Regions from separate parts of the Paenarthrobacter sp. 10L412 genome, predicted to be linked through region 2. Evidence: riboswitches for the same ligand, from Rfam matches in the RefSeq annotation. Region 2 holds a riboswitch; the other holds the start of a gene.
The links. A riboswitch is a leader RNA that binds a small molecule or an ion and turns the genes downstream of it on or off. The one in region 2 is predicted to bind thiamine pyrophosphate.

Region 1 (7,056 bases), on a different contig from region 2:
AGCCGATCTCCGCAGCCCGCCATTTGGTGGGTCCGTTGACGTAGATCCGGTGCGGGTCCAGGAGTTGCACTTGGGCGCCCAGCTTGTTGAGCTCCGTCAGATAGATGGCGCGGTTCTCGTAGACCCAGTCGTGGATCATGGTCTGGCCCTCGGCGTTGCCTGCGATCACGGCGAAGAAGGGCAGGTTGTCGATGTTGAGCCCCGGAAACGGCATGGGGTGGATCTTGTCCTGTGGCGCGTGGAGCTCAGAGGGCTTGGTGGTGACATCCACCAAGCGCGTCCTGCCGTTGCGGGCCATGTATTCACCCGAGATTTCCAGCTTCTGGCCCATCTGTTCCAGGGTGGCGAGCTCGATTTCCATGAATTCGATGGGAACCCGGCGGATGGTGACCTCGGAGTTCGTCACGATACCTGCGGTGATCAGGCTCATGGCTTCGATGGGATCCTCGGACGGGAAGTATTCGATCTCCACGTCTATGGCTGACCGGCCAGTGATCTTCAATGTCGTGGTCCCGACGCCCTCGATGGTCACACCCAAGCCCTGCAGGTAGAAGCAAAGATCCTGGACCATGTAGTTGGGGCTCGCGTTGCGGATCACGGTGGTGCCCTCGCGGTGCGCGGCAGCCATGATCGCGTTCTCGGTGACGGTGTCGCCACGTTCGGAGAGGACGAAGGAACGGTCGTGCCCATCGGCAGGGGGTGCCACCACGGAGTAGAAGCCGGACTTTGCCCCCACCGTGAGCCCGAACTGGCGCAATGCCTGCATGTGGGGCTCAACGGTGCGCGTGCCCAAGTCGCAGCCACCAGCGTAGGGAAGCAGGTATTCGGCGGTCTCGTCCAGGAGCGGGCCGAGCAGCATGATGACGCTGCGTGTGCGGCGAGCCGCCTCCACGTCCATCGATTCAAGGTCGAGGACTTCGGGCCTGCGGATACGGAGGTCGCTGCCGTTGAGCCAGGTGCATTCGACGCCGATGGACGTCAGCACCTCAACGATACGGTTGACTTCCTCAATGCGGGCCAAGCGACGCAGCGTGGTGGTGCCTCGGTTGATCAGGCTTGCACACAGCAGGGCTACGCCTGCATTCTTGCTGCTGTTGACGTCCACTTCGCCGGACAGCGTGTGACCGCCTTCCACCCGGAGGTGCGTCATCTGCGGCTTGCCCACCTTGACGATGGAACGGCCGAAGATGGCCTCCAGCCGTTCGATCATTCTGAGGCTGAGATTCTGTTTGCCCTGCTCCATTCGGGCGATAGCGCTCTGGCTGGTTCCCAGCTCAGAAGCCAACTGCCCCTGCGTCCAGCCCTTTTCGCTTCGCGCGTTGCGGAGCAGGAGGCCTACATGTTCGGCGGTAGGTTGCGTCATACTCAAGAAATATCACAAATGAGTTAGAAGTGGACAACAAATCTCCGATTCAGCGGCAAACATCACACTCTACCCGTGTCGTGCGATATCTGGTTCGCGAAGTTCCAACGGAAGAGTTAACGCCAGACGAAACTCCACGTTCCAGCGCCGACGGCCGTCAGTACCGCAGCAGCAGCGATGACGAGGCCGCCCAGGAGCACCCAGACGTCAAGGAGGGAGTAGGTGGATTCCCGGGCCCACGTTCTCTGCCCGCCGCCGAAACCACGTGCCTCCATGGTGATGGCCAGCCGGGAGGCCCGCCGGACCGCCTGGACCAGCAGCCCGAAGCTCTGTCCAAGCGTTGCCTTCAGCCGTTGCAGCGGGCTGCCCTGCGAACCCACTCCGCGGGCGCGCCTGGCCATGCCGATGGTCTGCCATTCCTCAGCCATCAACCCCACCAGGCGCATCGCAGCCAGTGAACCGAGGACAAAGCGGTGTGGCAGCTTCGCCTTCTGCGCCAGCGCATCAGCCAGGTCGGTGGGGTCGGTGCAGGTCATCAGAAGGATTGCCGGCAGGGCTATCGCCAGGCCGCGCAGCATGAATCCCAGCCCCAGCTGAAGGGAACCTTCGCTGATGGACCAGAGTCCGACGTCGAGCAGTACGACTCCGCTGTCAGCCGCCACGATTGCTGTGCTCCAGCCGCCAATCGCTGCAGCGATGATGAGCGGCCAGGCCCGCTGCCATAGAAGCCCCAGCGTGAGGCCAGCCAGCGGGAACAGAGCCAGTTCCGCGACGAGGGCAGTTGAAGCGGATACCCAGTCGATCGACAACGCCAGCACCAGCGAAATGAGGAACACGGATACGAACTTAACCAAGGGGTTGGCCCGCGTGAGGAGGGCGTGGTTGCCGCGCAGGTTCAGGGCGTCCCTCATGCGGCACCGGCTTCCTGGCGGGCTGCTTCGCTGTGCGGGTCCGGAACTTGCGGCGTCGCCGGATCCAGCCGCAGCTCTGTACCACCCAGGACCGCACTGAATTCTTCGTCGTGCGTCACGGACACAACGGCCGTTCCGGCGTCCAGCAGTTCCGAGAGGAACGATGCCAACTCTGCCCAGGTGTTGGCGTCCTGGCCGAACGTGGGCTCGTCAAGCACCAGCACCTTAGGGTGGGCCGCCAGGACCGTGGCCACGGACAACCTGCGCTTCTCGCCACCGGACAATGTGTAAGGGTTCGCGTCCACCAAATGCGTGAGCCGCAAACGCTCCACCAATTCATCCACGCGTTCTTCACCGTGTCCCAGATGCTTTGGTCCGAACATCAGCTCGTCCAGGACCTTGCCCGTCACGAACTGGTGCTCCGGTTCCTGGAACACGGTGCCAATGCGCGAAATCAGCTGATCCGCCTTCCACTTGAACGGGTCGATTCCAGCTCCCTCGGAAAGCTCGACGGCGGCACTCACCTTGCCGTCCACGGGCGCCAGAAGGCCGGCCAACGTGAGCGCAAAAGTAGATTTGCCGGCACCGTTCGGACCCGTGATGGTGAGTGCCTGGCCAGCCCGTACTTGTGCACTGATACCCGATTGCACGGGGACGGGTGGGATGGTTTTGAAGCGGCGACGGCGCGACTTCTCACGGGAGACAGCCAGGTCCTGTGCCACGAGGAGGAGTTGCGCGGTGGATTCATGGCCGCCCATTTCCTGAGTTGTGGTCCTGCGGGCGCGAGTCGCCGGAACGTACCCCGGCACCCACACTCCCGCTGCCATCAACATGGTGCGGGCCTCTGTGAGCACCTGATCCGGCGGGCCGTCCAGGAGCACACCGCCCCCAGCCGAGGGTGGCTGGAGGACCACGATCCTGTCCACCAGGTCCTTCCAGACGGACACACGGTGTTCCACGACAACCAAAGTGGCACCGGTCTTGTCCAGGCAGCGCTGCACCGCGTCTCGAACCTCAAGCACGCCCACCGGATCGAGGTTGGCCGTGGGTTCGTCAAGCAGGATCAGCCCCGGCCGCATCGCCAGGATGCCAGCCAACGCAAGGCGCTGCTTCTGCCCGCCGGAGAGTGCCGCCGTCGGGTGATCCAGTGCCAAACCGCCGCCTGCAGCGGTGCGCAACCCAACGTCGTCGAGCGCTTCATGGACGCGGGCCCAAATCTCATCCCGGGGAACGGCAAGGTTTTCGGCGCCAAACGCGACGTCGTCACCCACCCGTGAGAGCACCACCTGGGTTTCCGGATCCTGCTGCATCAGACCTGCACGGCCGCGCTGTTCGCGGGGAGCGAGGCCGTCGATCAACAGCGAGCCGGTCTCGTCCGAATCGTCTTCCTCGTCACCCAGCACACCGGCGAGGGCATGGAGCAGTGTCGACTTCCCTGCGCCCGATGGACCCAGCAAGAGCACACGCTCGCCGGGCTCGATCCGCAGATCGAGGTCCTGGATGGCGGGTGTGGAACGCCCGGCATGCCGCCATCCCCACCCTTGGGCGGTGATGGCGGCAGGCCGGACTTGGTGGTTGCTTTGCTGGTTGCTGCTTTCTTTCGCAGGCATTAGTTGAAGACGGGCTCCGAAGCAGCCTTGCGCGACGCGAAGGAGCTGAGGACGCCGGTCTTGGCCAGCCCGCGGGTGGCAACCCAGGACAGCGCGCCGGCGATGATCGCACCGGAGAGCGTGGTGAAGGCGATGTAGGCCAGCTTGTCGATTGCCTCGTAGGCGATGTTCCAGCCCCAAGGCAGGAAGGAATCGTTAAGACCGCAGAAGAGGCCCGAGCCCGCACCTGCGAGGAGTGCAGTGGAAAGGTTGAACTTCTTGTACCGGAACGCAGCGAAGACGAGTTCCGCGCCCAGTCCCTGGAGGATGCCGGAGATGAGGACGGTGGTGCCGTACTGGGAACCCATGATGAGTTCGCCGGTGGCGGCGACGGCTTCGCAGAACAGGGCTGCGCCCGGCTTGCGGATGATGAGCATGCCCAGGACGGCGGGGATCATCCAGCCACCGGCAATCAAACCGGTGAGCGGCGGATACGTGGCGTTCATGGGGATGGATACGATTGCGGCGCCCTGGGACCAGGCCCAGAAGATCACGCCGCCGGCGATGGCAATCAAAGCTGCCACCACGATGTCTACAACACGCCAGTTATAACTGGTTTTCTTCACGCTTGCCGTGGTCATTTTTCTGCCTCCTGAGGTACAGGAGGGGAAAGTGCTCCCCGGAAAACCCCCGGTCGGCCTGCGCCGCCCGGATCCGGACACTCTGAGAAGCTCGACTCCCTTGCGCCGGTACTAACCGGATCAGGTTCGAGGGTCTGCGGCTGTCCGCACTCTCAGCGCCCTCGCGTCTCCTGCATCTCTGCAAGGTCCGACGGCGGCGCTCCCCTGTCGTTATTAATCTGCCCTTATGGGCGTGGTTCAGTTTACACCTGTGGGTGTTCGTGCGCGCTGGGGTTGGTCACAAAGCGGCTGGCAACCACACCTGAGACAATGATCCAGCAGAATCGACGCGGCAAAGGGGTATTTCATGACGGACCTTCCCACTACGGACATCCCAGTTTCCCAACCCCGCCTTGCCGCGAGCGTCATCCTGCTCCGCGACTCCCCGGCCGGGCTCGAAGCCTTCGTGCAGCACAGGGTTGCCACCATGGACTTCGCCGCCGGCATGGTGGTCTTTCCGGGAGGCCGGGTTGATGCCGCAGACCAGGACGGATGGGATTACCCGGCTGAGCTGCTGGAACGGCACGCTGCAGACTGGAACCTCAGCTCCATCGCCGCTGATCCCGAACAGGCCCCGGCAAAGTCAGGCATGGTGCTTACCGCTGCACTGCGGGAGGTTTGGGAGGAGGCCGGACTTCGCCTTGATGCCTCAGACCTTCGCCCCTTCGCCAACTGGGTCACGCCGACGGACATGCCCAAGCGTTTCGACACCTACTTCTATGTTGCCAAGCCTGCTCCGGAAGCAGCACCCCAGCACCAAACCACTGAAGCTTGGCAATCACTCTGGATGCCGGTGGATGGGATCCTGGCGGCCGAGGCGGCCGGTAAATTGCAGCTGATGCCACCCACGTATTACCTGCTCAAGGAAATTGCCGGCCTTGGAACAGTAGATGCCGTCTGGGAAGCCGATCACGATGTTGTCCCTGTCCTTGCACCACGCGGTTCCATGGCAGCTTTCCTCAAGGAACGGGAAAACCGCCGTTAGTCCCAAGGCGCCTGGATGTGAGGCTAGGCTGGGGGCATGAACCTCTTTTTCAAGCTGCTGGGTGCCGGAGTAAGCCTTGCAGCCGGATTCGTCGGCACCAAGTTGGTCAACAAGGGCTGGGAAAAGGCCACGGGCAACAAGCCGCCCACAGGCCACGACGATATGGAAACGAGCCTCCGCTCAGCCTTGTCGTTCGCGCTGATTTCAGCCTTCGTCAGCACGCTCATCCAGGTTTTCGCGAGCCGCGGCACCCAGCGTGCCATCGCCCGTTTCGCCAAGACGCAAGACATCGTCTAGGCCGCGCATAGGCATTCCAACGCGGGGTTCCTAAGCGTCCGGGGTGGAACCGTCGCCGGCCGCCCTTTGGACAACCGCTTCAAGCTCATCCTTGGTGAGCAGCTCGCGGTGCCCGTGCTTGGTTCGGTAAGCGGAGCGGCCCACCATGTGTGCGGAGACCGGCGCGGTGAGTAGCTGGAAAATCCAGGCCACCACGAGAACCGGCCAAACCCACCATGTGCGCATTTGCAGACCCATGGCCGCAAGCATGAGGAAAAGACCCAGGACCTGCGGCTTGGTTGCCGCGTGCATGCGGCTCATGAGATCGGGGAACCGCAAAAGGCCAATAGCGGCGCCGAGGGACATCAGGGCACCCACCACAAGAAACACGGCCGTCACTGCGTCGATGACGGCATCCACACCAGTGGTTTCAGGAGTCATTGCTGTGATCCCTCCGATCGGCCACAAATCGGGCAAATGTTACGGAGCCTACGAAGCCGATCACCGCGAGAGCCACGAGCAACACCAAGTTGTTCAGGTGCCGGTTCATCGCCATATCGATCGCAAGCGCGGCGCCGAGAATGGCCAGCAGGACATCCGATGCCAAAACGCGGTCCAACAAAGAGGGGCCGATGGCGATGCGGATGATCGCTCCCACCGCAGCCAAGCTCAGGATGACAGCCGTCACCAGCAGAACGAGTTCTTTCACAGAGCTGCCCCTTCCAGGCCCGGGGTCGGTTCATCCTTGAGTGCGTCGAGTTCCTCGCGCGTTCCCATGATCCGGATCAGCGTGGCCTCGATGTTCTGGACTTCCTGACGGATCTTGGCGATTCCGGCTTCCTCGTAAATATTGAGCGCGTGCAGGTAGAGCGTGGACGTCGAGCGGTCCACTTCCACCACCAGCGAGCCCGGGATCAGGGAGATTACGTGCCCGGTTGCCGTCACTATGAGGTCCGAATGGCTGCGCAACGGAACAGCGACGACGGCGCTACGCACCTTTGGCCCCTTCACTACAGCCAGGTAGAGGACCAGGAAGCTCGCTGCCGCCACTTTGCCCAGGAATACCAGGGCGAAGGAAATGGCGCGGGGAACATTGAACCTGCCGCTAAGCTCCACCGGCGGAAGATAGAAGAACTTGGCCACGAGCACAGCGATGAGCGCACCGAACAGCAGGTTGCCCGGGCTGAAGTCCCGCCACAGGGCGCCCCAGACGATGACCAGCCATACCAGCAGCGGCAGTTCAGTGCGGAAG
Region 2 (7,056 bases):
ACCAGATTGCCGCCGTCCGGCGCCCAAACAGTTTCAGTCATTGAGGACTTTAGGCCTCGGAGTTGCCGGACTGGGCGCCAGCGGTCTCGCCGGAAACCACTTCGCCGTTACGGCGGCGCGTGCGGGTACGCCGCGTGCGGGCCGGCTTCTCGGCATTGTCGCCAGTAGCGGTGCGGGTTTCGGAGGAACCGGCAGCAGGGGCCGCATCGGCTTCGGATGTACGACGGCGGCGTGTACGGTTGCGTCCGCCCTCACCGTTGGATTCCGAGTTGGCTTCGGTGGACTTGGCTGCGTTTCCACGGCCACGGCCGCCGTCCCTGCCACGGCCGCCATCGCGTCCACCGTCACGGGATGAACCGCCGGAACGGGAGTTCTTCTTGCCTGTTTCGCCCAGGTCCTCGAGGACCTCGGCCTCGACACCGGCAAGGGTGCGCTTGTTGCGCGGGAGGCGGCCCTTGGTGCCCTCGGGAATGTCGAGGTCACTGTAGAGGTGGGGGGAAGAGGAGTAGGTTTCAACCGGCTCCGGAACGCTGAGCCCCAGTGCTTTGTTGATCAGGCCCCAGCGGGGCATGTCGTCCCAGTCGACGAAGGTGACGGCGGTTCCCTTGTTGCCGGCGCGGCCCGTACGGCCCACGCGGTGCAGGTAGATCTTTTCGTCTTCCACGCACTGGTAGTTGATGACGTGCGTAACGTCATCAACGTCGATGCCACGGGCGGCAACGTCCGTGGCAACCAGGACATCCACCTTGTTGTTGCGGAACGCGCGCAGAGCCTGTTCGCGGGCGCCTTGGCCGAGGTCGCCGTGGATCGCAGCAGCGGCAAATCCGCGGTCCACCAGTTCCTCTGCGACCTTGGCCGCGGTGCGCTTCGTTTTGGTGAAGATGATGGTGCGGCCACGTCCGCGGGCCTGCAGGATGCGGGCCACTACCTCTGTCTTGTCCATGCTGTGGGCACGGTAGATGAGCTGGCGGATGTCGCGCTTGGTGAGGCCTTCGTCGTTCGGATCGGCAGCGCGGATGTGGGTGGGCTGCGTCATGTAGCGGCGGGCCATCGCGATGACCGGGCCGGGCATGGTGGCGGAGAAGAGCAGGGTCTGGCGAACGGCCGGAGTACCTGCGATGAGTGTTTCCACGTCCGGCAGGAAGCCGAGGTCCAGCATTTCGTCGGCCTCGTCAAGGATCACCATTTTGACGTTCTTCAGGCTGAGGTGCTTCTGCTTGTAGAGGTCGATCAAACGGCCGGGGGTGCCAACCACTATCTCGACGCCCTTCTGGAGGGCGTCAACCTGCGGTTCGTAGGCACGGCCACCGTAGATCGTGGCGATGCGGGCGTTGCGTTTACGGGATGCCGTCTGGAGATCATTGGCCACCTGTACCGCAAGCTCACGGGTAGGAACGATGACCAAGGCCTGCGGTGCACCGGGGACGGCCAGCTTGGCGTAGCCGGGGTCATCCCGGCCTTCCACGCGCTGCAGTGCCGGAATGCCGAAACCGAGGGTCTTGCCTGTACCGGTCTTGGCCTGACCAATGATGTCGTGGCCGCTGAGGGCTACGGGCAGCGTCATGGCCTGGATGGGGAAGGGGTGGGTGATACCGGCATCGGCGAGGGATTCGACGATGTCGGCGCGGACGTTGTAGTCAGCGAACGATTTCTCTTCGATCTCGTGGGGCGTCTCATCAGAGATGATCGTTTCCTCGGGTTCGATGGATTCGGTGCCGGTGGCGTCCGTCAGGACTTCATGGGTGTGCAATTCACTCACAGGGAGTTTCCTTATTCATTTGGGCATTGGCGCTGCATGCTCAACGGGTGGCGGAGCCGTACCGGAGCACGAACGGGCGCGCAAGCTAATCCAGTGGAAGCCGATCGCGGGCTATCTAGTACTGGCACTGGTGACCAGCGGGCACATCTCAAGATCGCGTAGGGGCGGGCTTGTTGAGTTCAAAAATTAACTGAATCAACGACCGGGCATCCATTACTACAGGGTCAGTCTATCCTCTGGGAGCGCTAAAGCCCGGATCGGGGTCAGTTCGGGTGCTGCGGGGCTTCAGGGGAGCAGGGTAAAACGGATCTCGCGGCTGGCGATATCGGCCTTCAGGAGTTGCACCCGGACCTTGGTGCCTGATTCCAGTTCGCCGTCACATCGGGCTGTCACCGCCGGTTCGGCTATCTGGATGATGCCGAACGGCCCATTGCCGTTTCCGTTTGCCCTTCCATTGCCATTGGTCGTGCCATTGGATGGCTTGGAACCGGAGATGACCACGGCATCGAACTCTTCGCCGATGTGGTTCGCCACGAGTGCAGCTTCCACGGTGTCCATGGCCAGACGCTCCAGCCGCCCGGCCAGTTGGTCGGATGCGGCCATGATCTCAGGCAGGGATGGAAGTGCTTCCCGCGCCCACGCCGGGATCTGGTGGCCGTTGCTGAGGGCCTCGCAGATCACCAGGACAAAGCGGTCGATGAGGCGACGCAAAGGGGCCGTGGTGTGGGCATAGGGCGCGCCGATGGCTGACTGGATGATGTTGGGTGGAAGTTCGCCATCGAAAGGTGTGTATCCAGCGCCGCGGAAGAGTGTTCCTGCAGAGTGCAGGATGGCCAGCTGTTTGGGATCCGAAGCGTCAAGTGTCCGGAGGTATTCACCGTACGTGACCTCGCCGTCCCAGGGTTTCCCGAGAGCCCTGGTCTGGCGTTTGAAATGGAGCAGTGACCGTTCGTCCGGTGCCGGCATGGTGCGCAGGATGCCCACTTTTCCGTCGAGCATCAGTTGGGCCGCTGCCATCCCGGTCATCAGTGATATCTGCGCGTTCCAGTCCTCCACAGGCAGGGACGGCGCTGCCACAATCCTGTAGCCGCCGCCACCGGTTGCCTGAACGATTTCCTGCTCCGGCATGTTCAGGTTGGCGCCACCACGCAGACGTTCCAGTTCCGCCCGCTTGAGGCCAACCTCCTTGAGGAGGTCAAGCACTGGTGGGGCCGTGCCGGCATCGATCTGTTCCTGGGCACCCCTGTAACTCAGCTTGGCGCGGCTACGGACGGTGCCACGGGCCACTGACGTGGCGGATACCTCCGCATTGTGGTCCAGTTCGAAGTCCCACACGAAGGCGCTGCAGTCCTGACCAGCCAGCAGGCTTCCGGCGTTCTCGCTGATAACCTCCGGGTGCAGCGGGATCCTCCCGTCAGGAGCGTAAAACGTTTGCCCCCGCTGCCGGGTTTCGGCATCGAGTGCCCCGCCGGGAGCAACAAAGGATGGCACGTCCGCGATTGCGTAGAGGACTTTGTAACCGTCACCGGCACGTTCAATGAACACCGCTTGGTCCAGGTCGGTGGACGTGGCCGGATCAATGGTCACGAACGGAATGTCCCTGAGGTCACGGTCCGGCAGCATGTGGTTTTCCACTGCTTTCCGGGCTTCCGTCACGGCCTCGGCCGGATACTCGCCCGGGAGTTCCAGTTCGGTCCGGAGGGCTGCAAATGCCTCCGCGAGCTGGTCCGACGAGTCGTCGACGTTGGGCGAAATCCGATGATGTGACACGAAAATCAGGTTAGCCCGAAATCGCTGGATAGTCTTGGACCATGAGCACTTCCTTGGACGATAATGCTCGCGTCCAGCGCCTCTCTTCGGAGCTGCTGGGAGCCATGGCGTACGGCGAGCTCTCCGCGTTTGGCCGGTTGTCTTTCGACTCCCGGTACGCTCCCACCCTCCATGACAGGGCAGTGCTGGCAAAGATTGCCGTTGGCGCTTACGGAAACTTCGCCTTGATCAGCAGCCGGCTATCGGAGATGGGACTCGATGCCGAAGAGGCCATGCTTCCGTTCCAGCGCTCGTTTGACCACTTTCACGAGCGAACAAAGCCAGCGGACTGGTTTGAATCCGTCATGAAGGCCTATGTGATCGACACCGTGTCATCGGACTTTTACCGCATGGTCGCGTCGTTCCTTGACGGCGGGACGCAACTCTTTGTCCAGAAGGTTGCCTCCGCGGACCAAGCCACGGAAGTATTACGCGTCCTCCTGCGCAGGGCTCTGGCTGATGATCCCCGCCTTGCGTCGCGACTGGCTTTGTGGGGCCGCCGCCTCGTCGGTGAAGCGCTGACGCAAGCACAACGCGTAGGCATGGAACATCCCCAGTTAGGACCGCTGCTCAAGGGCGGCGGGGATGCGCGCACGGCAGTCAAGGCCCTCACGGCCGAGCTTGCGGAGCGGCATGGGCGACGCATGTCCGGGCTCGGACTCACGGCTTAGGAGACTTTCGCATATTCTCCGCGGCCACCAGGGCGCCGGGTGATTATCCGGCGTCGAGCGCTTCCAGCAAAGTCTTGGCCGCCGCCGTCGGATCCTCTGCCTCAGTGATGGCCCGCACCACGACGACCCGGCTCGCTCCCGCGGCAACCACCTGTTCAATGTTGCTGAGGTCGATGCCGCCAATAGCGAACCAGGGGAGGAGGACGCCACCTACGGTCTCCTCGTCCGCGCGCTTTACGGCTTCCGCGGCATATGTGACCAGGTCCAGCCCAACTGCTTCACGGCCTGGCTTTGTGGGCGTTGCCCACACCGGACCAACACAGAAATAATCCAGTCCGCTCCTGCCAGGGGAGGCAGCTATCGCGGCGTCAACCTGCTCCGGCGTATGGGTGGAGAGGCCGATCACGGTGCGGTCGTGGAGGAGGTGACGTGCGGCGCGCAGGGGGATGTCCTTTTGCCCGATATGGAACACCGGAGCCCCGGAAATACTGGCAACATCGGCGCGGTCGTTGACGGCCCACAGCCGCCCGTGCCGTTGGGCCACGTTGTGCAGAACCTCCAGGACCTCCAGCTCCTCGGCGGCCTCGAGCGTCTTGTCGCGAAGCTGGATGATGTCTACGCCGCCCTCGAACGCGGCGTCGACGAAGTCTTCGAAATCGCCCTGGCGTTTGCGGGCATCAGTGCACAAGTAGAGGCGGGCAGTGGTGTGGACATCATGCTGGGTCATGGAAACCAGAGTAGTTCCTCTAAACTGGGCACGTACTGCGGGAGCCGTGACAGCGTCATATGACCGTCCGGCTGAGAGGGCTTCAGCGCCGACCGCTTGACCTGATCCGGCTAATACCGGCGTAGGGAAGGAAACATATGGCAGAATCCCGCCAAAACCCCTTGCAGGCAGACGTCGCAGTCATTGGTGGCGGCATCATCGGCCTTGGCATCGCCCACGAAGCCCGCCGCCAGGGCCGCTCTGTGGTCCTCATTGATCCCACCCCCGCAGCGGGTGCGACGTTCGCTGCCGCTGGAATGCTGGCTCCGGTCAGTGAGCTCCACTACCAGGAGGAAGACCTCCTGGAACTCATGCTGGAATCCTCCCAACTGTGGCCCGCTTTCATCCGGAGCGTCCATGGCGGCGAATCAGCCAACGGATACCGCACGACGTCGACAATCGCCGTTGGTGCCGACGCCGCCGACCGCCGCGCGCTGGCAGACCTCCGCACAGTCCAGCAGGCCGCGGGGCTCCACGTGGAGCCATTGTCATTGCGGGAAGCGCGCGAGCGTGAGCCTTTGCTGAGCCCACAGATTTCCTGTGCCTTCGAGATACCGGCCGATCACCAAGTGGATCCGCGGCGCCTTGCACGGTGCCTCATGGAAGGGTTGTCAGCCCACGGACCAAGTGACCCAACGTGGGTTTGCGGAGCGGAGAGCGGTTTCGCCCTGCCGCTCCACGCATCCCGTTTGCTCTGGGACGGGGACCGCGTCACCGGGGTGGAAGTCGATTCCGGCGCCGTCGTTTTTGCCCAAGAAACTGTAATTGCCTGCGGGCTGGATGCGACAAAGATCGGCAATCTCCCCGAGGGGCTCACGCTGCCCCTGCGGCCCGTTTACGGCGACATCCTCAGGCTGCGCGTTCCCCAACACCTCCAGCCCCTCCTCACATCCACCATCCGGGGCATGGTCCGCGGGGTGCCGGTCTACATCGTGCCCCGGGACGATGGCACGGTGGTGATTGGAGCCACGCAGCGCGAGGACGGTCTATCCGCTTCCACCAATGCAGTCTCCGCCGGGGGCGTCTATCAACTCCTGCGGGACGCCCAAGTGCTGGTGCCTGCGGTGGCGGAGCTGGAACTGTTGGAAGCGACAGCACGCGCACGGCCCGGCACTCCGGACAACGCACCATTGCTTGGACGCGTTTCTGGACTGGGACGTGTTTCAGGGCCTGAGGGCACCATCGACGGTCTCGTGATCGCGTCCGGGTTCTTCCGCCACGGCGTTCTGTTGACGCCTGTGGCCGCCAAAATCGTAGGCGGGCTGATCAGCGGCTCAGCCGACCCCCGATGGTCCATTTTCCGGCCTGATCGATTTACGGCAACGCAGGATCACCGCCTCCAATCAGCAATCAAGGACACACCATGAACATCAAACTCAACGGCTCCGAACACGCCGTGGCGGACGACGCATCCGTCAGCACGCTCGTCAGCGCCATCACAGGCCGGGTCCTGGACCACCGGGGACAGGCAGCCGACGGCGGCAAGCTGGGTGTCGCCGTCGCACGTAATTCCGAGGTAGTGCCCCGCAGCCAATGGGCCGCGACTGCGCTCGCCGATGGAGACGAACTCGAACTCGTAACCGCAGTCCAGGGAGGCTGAAAAAATGACCGCAGCAAAAACTGACATCAGAACAGACGCTTTGGTGATCGACGGCGTCGAATTCGGCTCCCGCCTGATCATGGGTACCGGTGGTGCGCCGAGTCTGGACGGGTTGGGAGCAGCCCTTCTGGCTTCAGGGACGGAACTGACCACTGTGGCAATGCGCCGGTACTCGCCGGCCGAGACAGGTTCACTGTTTCAACTCCTGCTGGATCACAACATCCGGGTCCTGCCCAACACCGCTGGCTGTTTTACTGCCAAAGACGCAGTGATGACCGCGGAGCTCGCCCGGGAGGCGCTGGAGACGGACTGGGTGAAGCTGGAGGTCATCGCCGATGAACATACTCTCCTTCCGGATGCGGTGGAACTCGTGGAGGCAACCGAACAGCTGGTGAACCGTGGTTTCAAGGTCTTCGCCTACACCAATGACGATCCTGTCCTCGCGCTGCGT

Region 1: it holds a riboswitch for thiamine pyrophosphate, as region 2 does, so the genes downstream of both, AC1DD7_RS04755 (ECF transporter S component) here and thiO (glycine oxidase ThiO) in region 2, are expected to answer to the same signal.

What each region holds. Positions count from the first base shown of each region.
Region 1 covers NZ_JBFTJT010000003.1:302,773-309,828, forward strand. Annotated here, with positions in the region: gene AC1DD7_RS04740 (UDP-N-acetylglucosamine 1-carboxyvinyltransferase) at 1-1,363, opposite strand, end outside; gene AC1DD7_RS04745 (energy-coupling factor transporter transmembrane component T family protein) at 1,480-2,274, opposite strand; gene AC1DD7_RS04750 (ABC transporter ATP-binding protein) at 2,271-3,884, opposite strand; gene AC1DD7_RS04755 (ECF transporter S component) at 3,884-4,504, opposite strand; TPP riboswitch at 4,584-4,720, opposite strand; gene AC1DD7_RS04760 (NUDIX hydrolase) at 4,851-5,528, shown strand; gene AC1DD7_RS04765 (DUF4235 domain-containing protein) at 5,565-5,825, shown strand; gene mnhG (monovalent cation/H(+) antiporter subunit G) at 5,856-6,245, opposite strand; gene AC1DD7_RS04775 (MrpF/PhaF family protein) at 6,235-6,513, opposite strand; gene AC1DD7_RS04780 (Na+/H+ antiporter subunit E) at 6,510-7,056, opposite strand, start outside.
Region 2 covers NZ_JBFTJT010000007.1:95,380-102,435, forward strand. Annotated here, with positions in the region: gene AC1DD7_RS10765 (DNA-methyltransferase) at 1-41, opposite strand, end outside; gene AC1DD7_RS10770 (DEAD/DEAH box helicase) at 50-1,759, opposite strand; gene AC1DD7_RS10775 (RNB domain-containing ribonuclease) at 2,045-3,529, opposite strand; gene AC1DD7_RS10780 (ferritin-like fold-containing protein) at 3,571-4,239, shown strand; gene thiE (thiamine phosphate synthase) at 4,283-4,966, opposite strand; TPP riboswitch at 4,994-5,111, shown strand; gene thiO (glycine oxidase ThiO) at 5,104-6,372, shown strand; gene thiS (sulfur carrier protein ThiS) at 6,369-6,605, shown strand; gene AC1DD7_RS10800 (thiazole synthase) at 6,610-7,056, shown strand, end outside.